Regions from separate parts of the Pseudomonas sp. LBUM1646 genome, predicted to be linked through region 2. Evidence: predicted binding sites of a transcription regulator. Region 2 holds the regulator's gene; the other holds the start of a gene.

The links. The regulator sigma-54, encoded in region 2, starts transcription at its own class of promoters, with help from an activator protein. The targets are predictions, from matches to a motif close to ANTGGCATNNANNTTGCTNT.
Positions count from the first base shown of each region.
Region 1: the regulator sigma-54 is predicted to act here: its motif matches at 1,561-1,580, upstream of glnK (P-II family nitrogen regulator).

Region 1 is NZ_CP166810.1:6,688,647-6,697,639, reverse strand. Features, by position in the region: gene ACA071_RS30625 (HigA family addiction module antitoxin) at 1-138, shown strand, start outside; gene ACA071_RS30620 (BRO-N domain-containing protein) at 135-656, opposite strand; gene ACA071_RS30615 (accessory factor UbiK family protein) at 1,102-1,368, opposite strand; gene glnK (P-II family nitrogen regulator) at 1,784-2,122, shown strand; gene ACA071_RS30605 (ammonium transporter) at 2,158-3,495, shown strand; gene ACA071_RS30600 (secondary thiamine-phosphate synthase enzyme YjbQ) at 3,710-4,135, shown strand; gene sutA (dormancy-specific transcriptional regulator SutA) at 4,238-4,561, shown strand; gene ACA071_RS30590 (HAD family hydrolase) at 4,726-5,427, opposite strand; gene xerC (tyrosine recombinase XerC) at 5,424-6,323, opposite strand; gene ACA071_RS30580 (DUF484 family protein) at 6,326-7,051, opposite strand; gene dapF (diaminopimelate epimerase) at 7,065-7,895, opposite strand; gene lysA (diaminopimelate decarboxylase) at 7,900-8,993, opposite strand, start outside.
Region 2 is NZ_CP166810.1:1,056,724-1,065,716, forward strand. Features, by position in the region: gene pmbA (metalloprotease PmbA) at 1-1,055, shown strand, start outside; gene ACA071_RS04525 (FagA protein) at 1,266-1,673, shown strand; gene ACA071_RS04530 (class II fumarate hydratase) at 1,654-3,030, shown strand; gene ACA071_RS04535 (DUF2753 family protein) at 3,058-3,498, shown strand; gene ACA071_RS04540 (superoxide dismutase) at 3,500-4,111, shown strand; gene ACA071_RS04545 (ZIP family metal transporter) at 4,142-5,035, shown strand; gene ACA071_RS04550 (HPr family phosphocarrier protein) at 5,198-5,473, opposite strand; gene rapZ (RNase adapter RapZ) at 5,489-6,346, opposite strand; gene ptsN (PTS IIA-like nitrogen regulatory protein PtsN) at 6,349-6,813, opposite strand; gene hpf (ribosome hibernation-promoting factor, HPF/YfiA family) at 6,826-7,134, opposite strand; gene ACA071_RS04570 (RNA polymerase factor sigma-54) at 7,208-8,701, opposite strand; gene lptB (LPS export ABC transporter ATP-binding protein) at 8,886-8,993, opposite strand, start outside.

The sequences.
Region 1 (8,993 bases), 1.3 Mb from region 2:
CAGCGTTGTGTCAGTGCCGATCTAGCGGGCAAGTTATCTCGCTGCCTGAATACCACGCCCGAGTTCTGGCTGAACCTGCAAGCGACTTACGATTTGCGGGAAGCCGAAATCGAACGTGGTAGGACTTTAAATACTTAAAGCGATTGCAATATCCGCGAAGCACGCTTCCACCACGATGCATTGACCACAGTCTGCGACCGTTCACTATCCGCCAGCATCTGCGGAACATCCTGCAACCGAATCCACGGTTGGTTATTCCAGTGCAGCAAACTCAACGACATCTCGGGCCAGTTCAGCAGGCTCAGCATCGGGCGTTCGGTTGAGGTGGGGTGTTGCGCGTCTCTCAGGGCTGGCACTACGTCGTGGGTCAGCCATTCGCGCAGGCCTCGGTATTCGGGGCAGTAGTGGTAGACGAGCAGGGCGTAGACGCCGGATTCGCTGATCAGCAGGGTGTTTTCGATAGTGCCGTGGATGACGACTTGCGCGGTTTGATGTTGATCGGGGTCGAGTTTTCGGACAGCGCGTTCGTCGAGGAAAAGGCGAAGCAGACGACCCAGGTCTCGGGCGCTGAACCAAGTCTGGTTTTCGATCAAAAGCGCGTGAAGGTGGAGTTTGTGGCGGGTGAAGACGTGGGGGATTAGATAGTTTTCATTCATGGTGCAGCTCCCGGATGCGAATTAAGGAAACTGCCTCTGATCGTCGCCAAACGAAAAGGGTGGCAGCTATGCGCGGGTTGGCGAACCGGTGCATCCGGAAACCGGCAGACCCGAAGGTCTCCCACGCACAGCCGCCATAATTCGAGATGGGAATAATTCCCTGATTCGAACGTGGTCGCGATGCGTTTAGATGCTATCCAGGTCGCCAAACCCAGTGCTGAATATTCAGCTGGGATGAGCTTAGGAACCTGGGCTTCGCGGCGCTATCGGACGGCGGTGTGATCTTTGTAGGACATTGCCGAGATGGTGGCGGGGCGGAGGATGAATGATCGTTCCCACGCTCTGCGTGGGCATGCATCCCGTGACGCTCTGCGTCACATCCCAAAGCGGAACGCGGAGCGTCCCTGGCGGCATTCCCACGCAGAGCGTGGGAACGATCATTCAGTTACTCGGATTCGGCAGGCGGATTGAGCTTCGCTTCAAGCTCCGCCACCTTCGATTCAAGACTCTCCAGCCGTGCCCGGGTCCGCGCCAGCACAACCATCTGACTATCAAACTCTTCCCGGCTCACCAGATCCAGCTTGCTGAAGCCGCTCTGCAACAAAGCCTTGAACTGGCTTTCGATTTCGCTTTTCGGCAGCGGGTTTTCGCCGCTGAAGAGGCGGGAGGCGGTGCCGCTCAGGGCGTCGAGGAAGTCTTTGGGTGCGAGCATGGGGAAAGTCCTGGAAACAATGGCGGGCAGTGTATCACGCAGTGTCTATAGTCAATCCCGCAGGCAGGGATGCACGCTTTTCGCGCAGGCGGACGGACGGCAACGCACTGTTGTTGTGCGTAACGGCGCCAGCATGTGTGGGAAGTGGCTTGCAGCAGCGGCCAAAGGGTTGAATTCAGTGGGTTTTGGCGAGATGGCAAGCTTTCTGCTTAGTCACCCTTGACCCATGCACTGATGCAGTCGCTGTGACGAATGCAGTGCGCCACGTGAAACGGGGAAGTTTCGCACGGAGTGGTTAGCTGGCGTCGGACGGGCAGGTTGGGCCGACGATGCGTTACAAAGCCAGGCACTGCGCTTAGACTTGAGACGGGTTTGTTTTCCTGGGGCAAGTCCACCAATTCGGGAGAGAGTTTTCATGAAGCTAGTCACTGCCATCATCAAGCCGTTCAAACTGGACGATGTACGCGAGTCGTTGTCCGAGATCGGCGTGCAGGGCATTACCGTTACTGAGGTCAAAGGCTTCGGTCGGCAGAAGGGTCACACCGAGCTGTATCGCGGCGCGGAGTACGTGGTCGATTTTCTGCCCAAGGTGAAGATTGATGTCGCCATTGACGACAAGGATCTTGACCGGGTTATCGAGGCGATAACCAAGGCAGCCAACACCGGCAAGATCGGTGACGGCAAGATCTTCGTGGTCAATCTGGAACAGGCGATTCGCATCCGTACCGGCGAAACCGATACCGACGCAATCTAAGCCGCCACAAACCCAACGCCCCAGGAGAAAACAATATGACTCTGCGTAAATTCGCAGGGCTAGGAGCCCTGTTGTCCCTCGTAATGCCCAGCCTGGCTATGGCGGCAGACGAAGTGGCGGCCCCAGTCCTCAATTCCGGCGACACCGCCTGGATGTTGACCTCGACAGCCCTCGTGCTGTTCATGACCATTCCGGGCCTTGCGCTGTTCTACGGCGGCATGGTTCGTTCCAAAAACATTCTTTCCGTGATGATGCAGTGCTTCGCCATTACCGGTCTGATCAGCATCCTGTGGGTCATTTATGGCTACAGCGTTGCGTTCGACACCACCGGTATGGAACAGGGCGTCGTCAACTTCAACTCGTTCTTCGGCGGCATGGGCAAGGCGTTCCTCGCCGGCATCACGCCAGCCAGCATCACCGGTCCGGCGGCGTTGTTTCCTGAAGCGGTGTTCGTGACCTTCCAGATGACCTTCGCCATCATCACCCCGGCGCTGATCGTCGGTGCCTTCGCCGAGCGGATGAAGTTCTCCGCGATGCTGATCTTCATGGGCATCTGGTTCACCCTGGTTTACGCACCGATTGCGCACATGGTCTGGTCCGGTAACGGCGGCCTGTTGTGGGACTGGGGCGTGCTCGACTTCGCTGGCGGCACCGTGGTGCACATCAACGCCGGTGTGGCCGGTCTGATCTGCTGCCTGGTACTGGGCAAGCGCAAAGGCTTTCCGACCACCCCGATGGCACCGCATAACCTCGGTTACACCCTGATGGGCGCGGCCATGTTGTGGGTCGGTTGGTTCGGCTTCAACGCCGGTTCCGCCGCTGCGGCCAACGGCACCGCCGGTATGGCAATGCTGGTGACCCAGATCGCAACCGCCGCCGCTGCACTGGGCTGGATGTTCGCGGAGTGGATCACCCACGGCAAACCAAGTGCACTGGGTATCGCTTCGGGTGTGGTCGCCGGTCTGGTGGCAATCACCCCGGCCGCTGGCACCGTGGGCCCGATGGGCGCGCTGGTCATCGGCCTGGCGGCTGGCGTGGTGTGCTTCTTCTGCGCCACCACCCTGAAACGCAAACTCGGCTATGACGACTCCCTGGACGCCTTCGGTGTGCACGGTATCGGCGGTATCCTCGGCGCGATCCTGACCGGTGTGTTCGCTGCACCGTCCCTGGGTGGCTTCGGCACCGTCACCGACATCGCCGCACAAGTCTGGATTCAAACCAAAGGCGTGGGCTTCACGGTGATCTACACCGCGATCGTCACCTTCATCATTCTCAAGGTCCTGGACGCTGTCATGGGTCTGCGTGTCACCGAGGAAGAAGAAGCGGTCGGCCTCGATCTGGCACAACACAACGAACGCGGCTACAACTTGTAAGACACGCAGAAAAAAACTTGCCCGGCTTGCCGGGCATTTTTTTGTCCGTGATTTGTCATTTAAGAGGTAGCTGAAAGGTTTTTTCCTACGGCTTATGTCGTGTTTACGGCGAGCGTTTTTCTGGGGCGAAAAACTTACAGCAATGCAGGAATATTAGGGCCTTTGTTTTTTCCCAGAGCGCGCTAGAATGCGCCCCGAACGTGCGGAGAACTGTATGTGGCAACAGACTCTGATTACCCTGCGGGCAAGGCCCCGGGGCTTTCATCTGGTAACGGACGAGTTACTCGCCGGCCTGCCTGAACTCAAGGCGTGCCGGGTCGGTCTGTTGCATTTGTGGCTGCAGCATACCTCGGCGTCGTTGACCATCAACGAAAACGCCGATCCGGCGGTACGTCGCGACTTCGAACGATTTTTCAATCGTCTGATCCCACAAGGAACAGACGGCTATGAGCATAACGACGAAGGCCTGGACGACCTCCCGGCGCACTTCAAGGCCAGCGTGCTTGGCTGTCAGCTCAGTTTGCCGATTTCGGCAGGCCGACTGGCGTTGGGGACCTGGCAAGGCGTTTATCTGGGCGAGCACCGTGATTTTGGCGGTGCCCGTAAAGTCCTCGCCACCGTGCACGGTGAAGGGGCATAAACCACTGATTACCAGCGGTTGTAGAATTTTTTCCGGCGGCCTTCGACAGATGGCGAAGCTGGGCTATAACTAATCTGCTTTTCGCAAGTCATGAGGTAGAACATGAGCGACGATGATCTGGAAAACGACGACCTCGAAGTAGGCGACGAAGACGAGGCCGAAGAAGGCCTGGAGGCAGCAGCGGAAGACGTTGCTGACGACGACGGCGGTGAAACGCCGGCTCCGACCGCCAAAGGCAAGGCCAAGGCTGCTGTGTCAGTCGATGAGCTGCCGAGCGTCGAAGCCAAAAACAAGGAGCGCGACGCCCTGGCCAAGGCCATGGAAGAGTTCCTGGCCAAAGGTGGCAAGGTGCAGGAAGTGGAGGCCAATGTGGTCGCCGATCCGCCCAAGAAACCTGACAACAAGTACGGCAGCCGGCCTATCTAAGCGCCTGCTACTGTCTTGCTTGCTGAAAAAGCCCGCCGTCGCTGCGGGCTTTTTCATGGGTGCAACAAAATCAAAAGATCGCAGCCTTCGGCAGCTCCTACAGGTGTACGCCATGCAATGTAGGAGCTGCCGAAGGCTGCGATCTTTTCAAAAGCACCGCAAAACTAAACTGAATTCCAGCGCGCGAGCAACGCCGGCAAATCGGTCAGGCTGCGAATCTCCGCATCCGGCAAGCGATCCGCTTCCCAGGCCTTGCCCGTCGGGTTAAACCAGATCGCGCGCAACCCTGCCTGTTGGGCGCCAGCAATGTCATCGCCTGGATGATCGCCAATGTGCACCGCCGTCTCGGCTGTCGCACCACCACGCTGCAACGCCTCATGAAACAGCCGCGCATCAGGCTTGGCGATGCCAATGTCTTCGGCGCACAGTGCAAACTTGAAGTAATCCGCCAACCCCAGGCGACGCACGTCGGCGTTGCCATTGGTGACCACGCCGAGGGCGTAATGGTTGGCCAGGGTCTCCAGGGTCGGCTGCACTTCCGGGAAGATTTGCAGTTGATGCCGGGCGTGCAAAAACACTTCGAAGCTTTGATCTGCCAAGTCCGAAGCCTGTTCGTGATCGTAACCAGCATCTTCCAGCGCATGAAAAAGAACCCGCCGCCGCAGGGCGCTAATGCGGTGCTTCAGGGCGGGTTCGTTGCTCAATACCCGCTCACGAATGGTCCACAAATGCTCCACCGGCACCGCGCCCAGCTTCGGCGCGTGTTCGGTCAGCCATTCACGCAACATGGCTTCGGCGCTGACGATCACCGGGGCGGTGTCCCACAGGGTGTCGTCGAGGTCGAAGGTGATCAACTGGATTCTCATGACTCATCGCCTTTGATGCGTTTGGCCCGTGGATGGGCGTTGTCGTAGACCGTCGCCAGGTGCTGGAAGTCCAGGTGGGTATAGATCTGGGTGGTCTTGATGTCCGAGTGGCCGAGCAGTTCCTGCACCGCGCGCAGGTCTTGCGAGGACTCGAGCAAGTGGCTGGCGAAGGAGTGCCGCAGCATGTGCGGGTGCAGGTTTTGCCCCAGTTCGCGTTCGCCTGCGGCTTTGACCCGCACTTGAATCGCCCGGGGGCCGAGGCGCCGGCCTTGTTGGCTGACAAACACCGCGTCGTCCGATGGGTTGGTCATGGCGCGCAATGGCAGCCACAGCTCCAGTGCTTCGCGAGCCTTTTTGCCCACCGGCAACAGGCGTGTCTTGCTGCCCTTGCCGAGTACCTGGACCATGCCGTCCGCCAAGTCGAGTTGATCGAGATTGAGCCCGGTCAGCTCTGAGAGGCGCAAGCCCGAGGAATAGAACAACTCCAGAATCGCCTGGTCTCGACGTGCCAAAAAGTCATCCTCGACCGCACCTTCCAGCAACTGCAACGCGCGGTCGGTGTCGAGGGTTTTCGGCAAGCGGCGTTCGCCCTTGGGCGGCGCCAGGCCGTTGGCCGGATCGTGATCGCACAGGCCTTCGCGATTCAGATAGTGATAAAGCCCGCGCACCGCCGACAGCAGCCGCGCCAGACTGCGGGACGATTGCCCCTGGGAATGCAGGCGTGCGATCAGGCTGCGCAGGCGCTGGATATCCAGCGCGGCCCAGCTGTCGATGTTCTGTTTAACGCACCACCCCAGTACTTTGTCGAGGTCGCGGCGGTAGGCGTACAGTGTGTGCGGCGACACCTGCCGCTCACTGCGCAGGTGTTCGCAGTAAGCGTCCAGTTGTCGTTCCACGGTCAGCGTACCGAGCGCAGGGAGTTATTGACCCGTGGCAGCACGCGGCCCATGACTTCGGCGATGTAGCTCAGGAACAGCGTACCGACCGAGCTTTTGTAGTGCTGCGGATCGCGACTGGCGATGGCCAGGACGCCGTGGATGCCTTGATGGCTGATGGCGACGACGGCGGTGGAGCCGATCTGCTTGCGTTGTTCTTCGCCGAACAGGAAGTCCAGTTCGTGCTCGCGCAGGCTGCCGCTGACGCTTTTGTCTTCCGAGAGCAGGCCGCCGATGGCCACTTGCGCTTCGGCGTGGGTAGCCCATCGGCCCACCGGCATCGGGTTGTCACCCAGCAAAATCAGGCTGACGAAGGGCACCTGGAAATCCTGGCGCAGGCTGTCTTCGACGCCGATCACCACATCTTCGAGGCTGGTGGCATCCATCAGCGCGAGAATCAGGCGGCGGGTTTTTTCGAAGAGACGGTCGTTGTCGCGGGCCACGTCCATCAGGTGCGAAAGACGATGACGCAGCTCAATGTTGCGGTCGCGCAGGATGGTCATCTGCCGTTCCACCAGCGAGATGGTGTCGCCGCGCTGGTGGGGAATACGCAGGGCCGGAAGCAGCTCTTCGTGCTCGATGAAGAAATCCGGATGAGCCTCCAGGTACGCGGCAATCGCCGCCGCCTCAAGGCTTTCGGAAGGGGATTCGTCGGGCTGTAGGGCGGGAACCTGAGGCTTATCTTTCATGGATTTGGCTCTCTCAAAGACGCACTTGTCCTTCATATACGCGTACTGCCGGGCCGGTCATCAAGACCGGTTGGCCAGGGCCTGCCCATTCAATGGACAGACGCCCGCCGGGCAGGTCGATCAATAGCGGCGAATCCATCCACCCCTGGCTGATCGCGGCCACTGCGGCAGCACAGGCGCCGGTGCCGCAAGCCTGGGTTTCCCCGGCCCCGCGTTCCCAGACGCGCAACTGCGCACGGTTGCGGTCGATGACCTGGAGAAAACCGACATTGACCCGCGACGGAAAGCGCGGATGGTGTTCGATTTTCGGCCCCAGTTCATGCACCGGTGCGTTATTGATGTCGTTGACCCGCAGCACGGCATGGGGGTTGCCCATGGACACTGCCGCCAGTTCCACCGTGTTGCCGTCGACTTCAAGCTGATAGCTCAAGGCCTGACCTTCGGCTTCGAACGGGATGTCGGCCGGCACCAGGCGCGGTGCGCCCATGTCGACGCTGATCTGTCCGTCGCTGCGAATATCCAGCTCGATGATGCCGCTTTTGGTCTCGACGCGAATCTGCCGCTTGGCGGTCAGGCGCTTGTCGAGCACGAAGCGGGCGAAGCAGCGCGCACCGTTGCCGCACTGTTCCACTTCAGAACCGTCGGAGTTGAAAATCCGATATCGGAAATCCACGTCCGGGTTGCTCGGCGCTTCGACGATCAGCAACTGGTCGAAACCGATACCGGTGTGCCGGTCGCCCCATTGCTTGGCATGCTTGGGCAGGATGTGCGCGTGCTGGCTGACCAGGTCGAGGACCATGAAGTCATTGCCCAGGCCGTGCATCTTGGTAAAACGCAGCAGCATGGTTTTACTCCGGCAGCAGGCTTTCGCCAGCAAACAACTCGGCTACCGTCTCACGGCGACGCACTTCAAATGCCTGATCACCGTCCACCAACACTTCGGCGGTACGGCCGCGGGTGTTGTAGTTGGAACTCATGACAAACCCGTAGGCACCGGCCGAATGCACGGCCAGCAAATCGCCTTCTTCCAGGGCCAGTTCACGCTCCTTGGCCAGGAAGTCGCCGGTTTCGCAGATCGGCCCGACGATGTCGTAGGCGCGAGCCGCTGTATCGCGCGGGCGCACGGCGGTGACGTCCATCCAGGCCTGGTACAGCGCCGGGCGGATCAGGTCGTTCATGGCCGCATCGACGATGGCGAAGTCTTTGTGTTCAGTGTGCTTGAGGTACTCGACCTGGGTCAGCAGCACGCCGGCGTTGGCGACGATGTAGCGGCCCGGTTCGAACACCAGGGCCAACTCGCGACCTTCGCAGCGCTCGCGCACGGCTTTGATGTAGTCGGCCACCAGCGGCGGCTCTTCATCGCGATAACGCACGCCGACGCCGCCACCGAGGTCGATATGACGCAGGTAAATGCCGCATTCGCCCAGACGATCGATCAAGCCCAGCAGGCGATCGAGCGCATCGAGGAACGGTGGCAGGCTGGTCAGTTGCGAGCCGATGTGGCAATCGACGCCGAGCACTTCCAGGTTAGGCAGTTGTGCGGCGCGGATGTACACGTCTTCGGCGTCGGCGATGGCGATGCCGAACTTGTTCTCTTTAAGGCCGGTGGAAATGTACGGGTGGGTGCCGGCATCGACGTCCGGGTTCACGCGCAGCGAGATCGGCGCGCGAACACCCAGCTCGGCGGCGACCACTTGCAGGCGTTCCAGCTCATCGGTGGATTCGACGTTGAAGCAATGCACGCCGACTTCCAAGGCGCGACGCATGTCTTCACGGGTCTTGCCGACACCGGAGAACACGATCTTGTCGGGGCTGCCGCCAGCGGCCAGTACGCGTTCCAGTTCGCCACGGGAAACGATGTCAAAACCGGCGCCGAGACGGGCCAGGACATTCAGTACACCGAGGTTGGAGTTGGCCTTGACCGCAAAGCACACCAGGTGCG
Region 2 (8,993 bases):
CCAAGCACACCTCGGAAGACGAAGCCTCAGGCTTGGCTGATGCCGCACTGATGGCCAAGGATCTGAAGGATTTCGACCTGTTCCACCAATGGGACATCACCCCTGAGCAGGCCATCGAGATGGCCCTGACTTGTGAAGCGGCGGCGTTTGCCACCGACAGCCGGATCAAGAACGCCGACGGCACGACCCTCAGCACCCACCAGGGCTGCCGCGTGTATGGCAACAGCCACGGGTTTATCGGCGGCTACGCGTCGACCCGACACAGCTTGAGTTGCGTGATGATCGCCGAGGCCGAAGGCCAGATGCAGCGCGACTACTGGTACGACGTGAGTCGTCAGGGCAACTTGCTGGCCGACCCAGTGAGCATTGGCCAGCGTGCTGCGCAAAGGGCGGCGAGCCGTCTGGGCGCGCGTCCGGTGCCGACTTGCGAAGTGCCGGTGCTGTTTTCGGCGGAACTGGCCGGTGGTTTGTTCGGCAGCTTCCTGTCGGCGGTGTCCGGCGGCAGCTTGTATCGCAAGTCGTCGTTCCTCGAAGGCACCCTGGGGCAGAAGCTGTTCCCGGAATGGCTGACCCTCGATGAGCGTCCGCATTTGATGCAGGCGATGGGCAGTTCGGCGTTTGATGGCGATGGTTTGGCGACTTATGCCAAACCGTTCGTCGAGAATGGCGTGCTGGTGTCGTACATCCTCGGCACGTATTCCGGTCGCAAACTGGGCATGCCGAGCACCGCGAACGCGGGCGGCGTGCACAACCTGTTCGTCACCCATGGTGATGAAGATCAGGCCGCGCTGTTGCGTCGCATGGGCCGTGGTTTGCTGGTTACCGAATTGATGGGCCAGGGCCTGAACATGGTCACCGGTGATTATTCCCGCGGTGCGGCGGGTTTCTGGGTTGAGAACGGTGAAATCCAGTTTGCAGTCCAGGAAGTCACCATCGCCGGCAACATGCGCGACATGTTCAAGCAGATTGTGGCGGTGGGGAATGACTTGGAACTGCGCAGCAACATTCGCACCGGTTCGGTGTTGATCGAGCGGATGACGGTGGCGGGTAGCTAACCCCGACCGTTACACAAAAGGCGCGTCACCCATTGGGTGGCGCGCCTTTTTTGTGTTTGTTGTAGAAGCAAAGCTTGCTCGCGATGGCGTCCCCAAAATTGTCATCGCGAGCAAGCTTTGATCCTACCGTTCGGCGGTGCATGTCAGCGGGGTTGTTTTGGTTCTCATTATCATCTAATAATAAATCTCATTACCGAATGAGCCCGGATTATGAGTTCTGCCTTGCACGAGCAGCCTTACCTCGAAAGCTGGCGCTGGATGAGCCGCCAGATTCGTTGCGCGATGGACCCCGATGAGCCGCGCCTGATCGAACATTACCTGGCCGAAGGCCGGTATTTGGCCTGTTGCACGGCCACCTCGCCCTGGACCATCGCCGAAACCTCCTTCCGTTTGTTGCTCGACACCGCCGCCGATGTCGCGCTGCCGTGGCACTGGCGAACGTTCTGCCTTGACCAGGCCTGGCGGCCATTGCGCGAACTGGAACGTCTCTCCCTGTGTAAATGCCGCCTCAAGCGCTGGCAGAGCTACACCTGGCAACTGGCGACCTGCGAGTTGCAGCCTTCGATTCCTCTCATAGAACTGGTGCAAGGATTTAGTGATGACCAAGACACGTATTGAGCGCGACAGCATGGGTGAGCTTCAAGTCCCGGAAGCCGCCCTCTACGGCGCACAAACCCAACGTGCGGTGGATAACTTCCCAATCAGTGGCCAACCGATGCCGGTGCAGTTCATTCGCGCGTTGATCCTGGCCAAGGCCGCCGCCGCCCGGGCCAACGTCGAGCTCAAGCAGATCAGCGAATCCCAGGGCAAAGCTATTGTCGATGCGGCTCAAGGGTTGCTCGAAGGCGATTTCATGCAGCACTTCCCGGTGGATATCTTCCAGACCGGCTCCGGCACCAGTTCCAACATGAACGCCAACGAAGTGATCGCCACCCTGGCCAGCCGATTGCTCGGCGAGCCGGTGAACCCCAACGACCACGTCAACTGCGGCCAGAGCAGCAACGACATCATCCCGACCACCATCCACGTCAGCGCCGCATTGGCGTTGCACGAGCAATTGCTGCCGGCGCTGCTGCATCTGGTGCAAGTGATCGAGCACAAGGCCGAGCAGGTTCATCACCACGTCAAAACCGGGCGCACGCACCTGATGGATGCGATGCCGGTGCGCATGAGCCAGGTACTGAACGGTTGGGCGCAACAGCTCAAGGCCAACATCGGCCACCTGCAAGACTTGCTGCCGAGCCTGCAATCCCTGGCGCAGGGCGGCACGGCGGTGGGCACCGGGATCAATGCGCATCCGGAGTTCGCGGCGCGTTTCAGTCAGCAACTGAGCAAGTTGACCCAGGTGCAATTCCAGCCGGGCAAGGATCTTTTTGCACTGATCGGCTCCCAGGACACCGCGGTCGCGGTCTCCGGCCAGCTCAAGGCCACCGCCGTGTCGCTGATGAAAATTGCCAACGACCTGCGCTGGATGAACTCCGGCCCGCTGGCCGGTCTCGGCGAAATCGAACTCGAAGCCTTGCAGCCGGGCTCGTCGATCATGCCGGGCAAGGTCAACCCGGTGATCCCGGAAGCCACAGCGATGGTCGCCGCCCAGGTGATCGGCAACGACACGGTGATCACCATCGCCGGCCAGTCGGGCAATTTCGAACTGAACGTGATGCTGCCGATCATCGCCCAGAACCTGCTGAGCAGCATCGAATTGCTGGCTAACTCCAGTCGTCTGCTGGGTGACAAAGCCATCGCTAGCTTCAAGGTCAACGAGGCCCGGCTCAAGGAAGCGCTGTCGCGCAACCCGATTCTGGTCACTGCACTCAACCCGATAATCGGTTACCAAAAAGCCGCGGAGATCGCCAAGAAGGCGTATCAGCAGGGCCGTCCGGTGATTGATGTCGCCCTGGAACACACGGATCTGTCGCGCAGCCAACTGGAAGAGTTACTCAATCCAGAAAAGCTCACCGCAGGCGGCGTGTAATCACTGCTACCGCTTTGGAGGCTCACCATGGAGCACTGGAAACGCACGATCGAAAGGGCTAATCGCCATTTCATGCTGGGCGAGTTCGTCGATGCCCGCGAGGCTTACTTGCAGGCGCTGGCGCTGGCCCAGGTGTTGTTCGAGCGCTGGGCGGATGCCGACGAAGCGGTGGCCGCTTGCGTGATTTCCCACCACAACCTCGCAGACCTGCATTTACGCCTGAACCAGCCGGAGGAGAGCGCCGAGTACCTGTGCGCCATCCATCAACGTTTGTTACAGACCATGCAGGACCCGCGACTGGCTCCGGCCTTGCGCGAAGCCGCGTTGCGCCAAAGCAGTAAAACCTACGTCGAGCTGCTGAATTTCATCAGTGAGCACGGCGAATACCCGCGCACCCATCGTTTGCTGCACATGGATGCGGCATCGCCCCGACACCAGTCTGCCCCTCTTCAACATGGAGTCCATTGAAATGGCTTTTACCCTGCCTGCCTTGCCGTACGCCTACGACGCCCTGGAACCGCATATCGATGCGCAGACCATGGAAATCCACTACACCAAGCACCACCAGACCTACATCAACAACCTCAACGCAGCCGTTGAAGGCACCGAGTTTGCCGAATGGTCGGTGGAAAAACTGGTGGCCAGCGTTCAGCAACTGCCAGAAAAACTGCGCGCCGCGGTGATCAATCAGGGCGGCGGCCACGCCAACCATTCGCTGTTCTGGGAGGTCATGGCGCCCAATGCGGGTGGCAAGCCCGGCGGTGCGCTGGCCAAGGCCATCGATGAACAGCTGGGCGGTCTCGACAGTTTCAAGGACGCCTTCACCAAAGCCGCGCTGACCCGTTTCGGCAGTGGCTGGGCGTGGTTGAGCGTCACGCCGCAAAAGACCCTGATCGTGGAAAGCAGTGGCAACCAGGACAGCCCGCTGATGAACGGCCATACGCCGATCCTCGGCCTGGACGTCTGGGAGCACGCTTATTACCTGCGCTATCAGAATCGTCGTCCGGAATACATCAACGCGTTCTACAACGTGATCAATTGGCCCGAAGTCGCGGCGCGCTATCAGGCTGCGCTGGTTTAAGTCCTCTGTAAAAATAATCCAAGGCTGACTATGGGTACTGAAACACTGGCGATCGGCAGCGGACGAATGTTTCGTTACGCATTGGGATCGCTGTTACTGCTGGCGGGTATGACGTTGTTGGTCGCTCAGGGATTGGCGTGGCTGGACCTGGAGCCAAAGTTGCTGCGCGCCCTGCAAGGCGGGGCGATCTGCGCTTTGGGCACCGCGCTGGGCGCGGTGCCGGTCCTGGTGATTCGGCGCATGCCCCAGGCGCTCAGTGACACCTTGCTCGGTTTTGGAGCCGGAGTGATGCTTGCGGCGACGGCGTTTTCGCTGATCGTCCCGGGCATTGCCGCGGCCGAAACCCTGGGCCTGACGCCTTGGGCGGCCAGTGGCCTGATCAGCTTCGGCATCATGCTCGGTGCATTCGGGCTGTTTCTGGTGGATCGCAAGGTCTCTGCAGCCCGCCCGGAAATGCTCGTCGGCACCTTGGAACGACCGGTCATTCCACCGCGGATCTGGCTGTTCGTGTTCGCCATCATTGCCCACAACATTCCCGAAGGCATGGCAGTCGGGGTTTCGGCCGGTGGCGGCATGCCCGATGCCGACAGCCTGGCCATGGGCATCGCCTTGCAGGATGTGCCGGAAGGACTGGTGATTGCGTTGGTATTGGCCGGCGCGGGGATGTCGCGGGTCAAGGCCTTCCTGATCGGTGCTGCATCAGGGTTGGTGGAGCCGGTCTTCGCGCTGTTGTGTGCGTGGCTGGTAAGCCTGGCGGAATTGCTATTGCCGTTAGGGCTGGCGCTGGCGGCCGGGGCGATGCTGCTGGTGGTGACCCATGAAGTCATCCCCGAGTCGCGGCGTAATGGTCACGACAAGCTGGCCAGCCTGGGATTGTTGATGGGGTTTTGTTTGATGATGGTGATGGATACGGCGCTGGCCTAGCAGGGGAATGCGCTTTTGTAGCAGCTGGCGAAGCCTGCGTTCGGCTGCGCAGCAGTCGTAAATCCGGTATACGCGGCTTGCCTGAAGGACCGCAGTGTCTGATTTTACGACTGCTTCGCAGCCGAACGCAGGCTTCGCCAGCTGCTACACAAGGCTGCGGTGTTACTCGCCTTCGCCGAAGTAGTCGTTGATCAACGCTACCAATGCCTGGAGCGCCTCTTCAGCCTGTTCGCCTTCGGTGCTCAGGTGGATCCTGGTGCCCTTGCCAGCCGCCAACATCATCATGGCCATGATGCTTTTCCCGTCGACCGTGGATTCCGGCGTGCGTCCTACTCTGATCATGCAGTCCTTGAACTCACCGGCAACACCGACGAATTTCGCAGAAGCACGGGCATGCAGGCCCAGTTTGTTGATGATTTCAATTTCCAGAGCAGGCATCGCGTTGTGAATCCTTTAGCTGAGGTCGCGGTGGCGAACCTGGACGTTCTTCAGGGATTGTTGCAGGGCCTGGCCCAGACGTTCGGTCAGGTAGACGGAGCGGTGATGACCGCCGGTACAGCCGATAGCAATGGTGACGTAGGCGCGGTTGCTGGCGGCAAAGCGCGGTAGCCACTTGAACAGGTAATTGTAAATGTCCTGGAACATCTCTTCGACATCCGGCTGTGCCGCCAGATAATCGGCTACTGGTTGATCGAGCCCGGACTGTGCTCGCAGCTCCGGTTTCCAGTAAGGATTGGGCAGGCAGCGCACGTCGAACACCACATCGGCATCCACTGGCATGCCACGCTTGAACCCGAAAGACTCCACCAGGAACGCAGTGCCGGGCTCCGGCTGGTTCAACAGGCGCAGCTTGAGGGTGTCACGCAGCTGGTACAGGTTCAGGTTGGTGGTGTTGATTTTGAGGTCGGCCAGGTCCGCAATCGGCCCCAGCAGTTGGGTCTCGTCGTCGATCGCCTCGGCCAGTGAACGGTTGGCGTTGCTCAGCGGGTGGCGGCGACGGGTTTCCGAGAAACGCTTGAGCAGGGTTTCCTCATCGGCATCCAGATACAGCACATCGCACTGGATATGCCGACTGCGGACTTCTTCAAGCAATTCGGGAAAGCGCGACAAGTGGCTGGGCAGGTTGCGGGCGTCGATAGACACCGCGACCAGTGGCTGTGCCAGCTCGGTATGGATCAGGGCGCGTTCGGCCAGTTCCGGCAGCAAGCCGGCGGGCAGGTTGTCGATGCAGTAGTAGCCGTTGTCCTCAAGGACATTGAGCGCCGTACTTTTACCTGAGCCGGAGCGGCCACTGACGATGATCAAGCGCATGATTACTGACCGTTTTGCTCGCTCAGGACAACCTGATACAAGGCTTCGTTGCTCGGGGCACTACGCAGTTTCTCGCGTACTTCCTTGCGATCAAGCATGCTGGCGATCTGGCGCAGCAACTCCAGGTGCGCATCGGTGGCAGCTTCCGGGACCAGCAAGACGAACAGCAGGTCAACCGGGGCGCCGTCGATGGCGTCAAAATCGATCGGTGCATCAAGGTGCATCAGGGCGCTGATGGGCGAGTTGCAGCCCTTGAGGCGACAATGAGGGATAGCGATGCCGTTGCCAAAACCGGTGGAACCGAGTTTTTCACGGGCAATCAGAGCCTCGAAGACATCTTGCATCTCCAGATCCGGCACTTCCCGGGCGATCAGGTTGGCAATTTGCTCGAGGGCTTTCTTTTTACTGCCGCCCGGCACGTTCACGAGGGAACGGCCGGGGGTCAGGATGTTTTCAAGTCGGATCATGGGTTGGGAGTGTTAACGACCGGTCGCGCCCTGGAGGAGGCTCTGGGTCTTTTCCTTATGCTTTTTGAGTTGTTTATCCAGCTTGTCGGTCAATGCGTCGATCGCCGCGTACATATCGGTGTGCTCCGCGTTGGCGACCACTTCATTGCCGGGAATATGCAGGGTGGCTTCGATTTTCTGCTTCAGCTTTTCGACCGTCATCGTGACCTGCACGTTAGTGATCTTGTCGAAATGCCGCTCTAATCGTTCGAGTTTTTCGCCGATGTAGGCGCGCAGGGGTTCGGTCACTTCCAGTTGGTGTCCACTGATGTTGACTTGCATACAGCTTCTCCTTCGTTGCCAGTGCATAAAGCGGCAGGTAAAGGTACCTGCCACTGGAACGCTGTGCTGTGGCTTACATCAACCGCTTGCGTTCGCTCGAAGGCGCGATCCCCAGGGACTCGCGGTACTTGGCGACGGTGCGGCGAGCCACCTGAATGCCTTGTGCCTCCAGTAAACCAGCGATCTTGCTGTCACTCAACGGCTTTTTCTGATTTTCCGCGGCAACCAGTTTTTTGATGATCGCGCGGATCGCCGTGGACGAGCATTCGCCGCCTTCAGAGGTGCTGACGTGGCTGGAGAAAAAGTATTTCAGCTCATAAATGCCCCGTGGGGTATGCATGAACTTTTGGGTGGTTACCCGTGAAATCGTCGATTCGTGCATGCCAACCGCTTCGGCGATGTCATGCAGGACCAGCGGTTTCATGGCTTCGTCGCCATATTCCAGGAAGCCGCGCTGGTGCTCGACGATCTGGGTGGCCACTTTCATCAGGGTTTCGTTGCGGCTCTGCAGGCTCTTGATGAACCAGCGGGCTTCCTGCAACTGATTGCGCATGAAGGTGTTGTCGGCGCTGGTGTCGGCGCGGCGCACGAAACCGGCGTACTGGGCGTTGACCCGCAGGCGTGGCACCGACTCCTGGTTCAACTCCACCAGCCAGCGCTCGTTGTCCTTGCGCACGATCACATCGGGAACGACGTACTCGGCTTCGCTGGACTCGATCTGCGAACCTGGACGAGGGTTCAGGCTCTGGACCAGCTCGATCACCTGGCGCAGTTCATCTTCCTTGAGCTTCATGCGGCGCATCAGCTGGCTGTAGTCGCGGCTGCCGAGCAGGTCGATGTAATCGGTGACCAGGCGCTTGGCCTCGGCCAGCCAAGGGGTTTTGGCGGACAGTTGGCGCAATTGCAGCAACAGGCATTCGCCCAGGTTTCGAGCGCCGATGCCGGCCGGTTCGAATTGCTGGATGCGGTGCAGGACGGCTTCGATTTCGTCCAGTTCGATGTCCAGTTCCGGATCGAAGGCTTCGAGGATTTCCTCGAGGGTTTCGTCCAGGTAGCCCTGATTGTTGATGCAATCGATCAGGGTCACGGCGATCAGGCGATCGGTGTCGGACATCGGCGCCAGGTTCAGTTGCCAGAGCAGGTGGCTTTGCAGGCTTTCGCCGACCGATGTGCGAGTGGTGAAATCCCATTCGTCGTCATCGTTGCTTGGCAGGCTGCTGGCGCTGGTCTGGTAGACGTCTTCCCAGGCGGTGTCGACGGGCAGCTCGTTGGGAATGCGCTCGTTCCAGTCACCTTCCTCGAGGTTGTCCACCGTCGGGGCGGTTTCCTGGTAGGAGGGTTCTGAAACGTCGGCGTTGGGTTGCTGTTCGGCTTTGTCGGCCAAGGGGTCGGCATTATCGAAGTCGTCGCCTTCTTCCTGGCGTTCGAGCATCGGATTGGACTCCAGGGCCTCCTGGATTTCCTGTTGCAGGTCCAGGGTCGACAATTGGAGCAGGCGGATGGCCTGTTGCAGCTGAGGTGTCATCGTCAGCTGCTGGCCCATTCTCAAGACTAGCGATGGTTTCATGGCAGGGGCTTAACACCTTATTCGCCGGCGCGCATGCGCCATCCACTACAGGGCGCCGGAGCGCCAAACTTAAGCAAATTATATGCCCGAAACCGCAGCGTTTGCCTAGAGCGCTGTAACAATAAAAAAGTATTGATTTTTTATCGATTCGAGCGCTCGGACAACCAGCCAGACACCTTGATGCTTAAAGGCGGAACTCATGGCCCAGATACACTTCCTTGACCAGTTCGTTGGCCAGGATGGTGGCGGAGTCGCCTTCGGCGATCAGCTGGCCATCGTTGACGATGTAGGC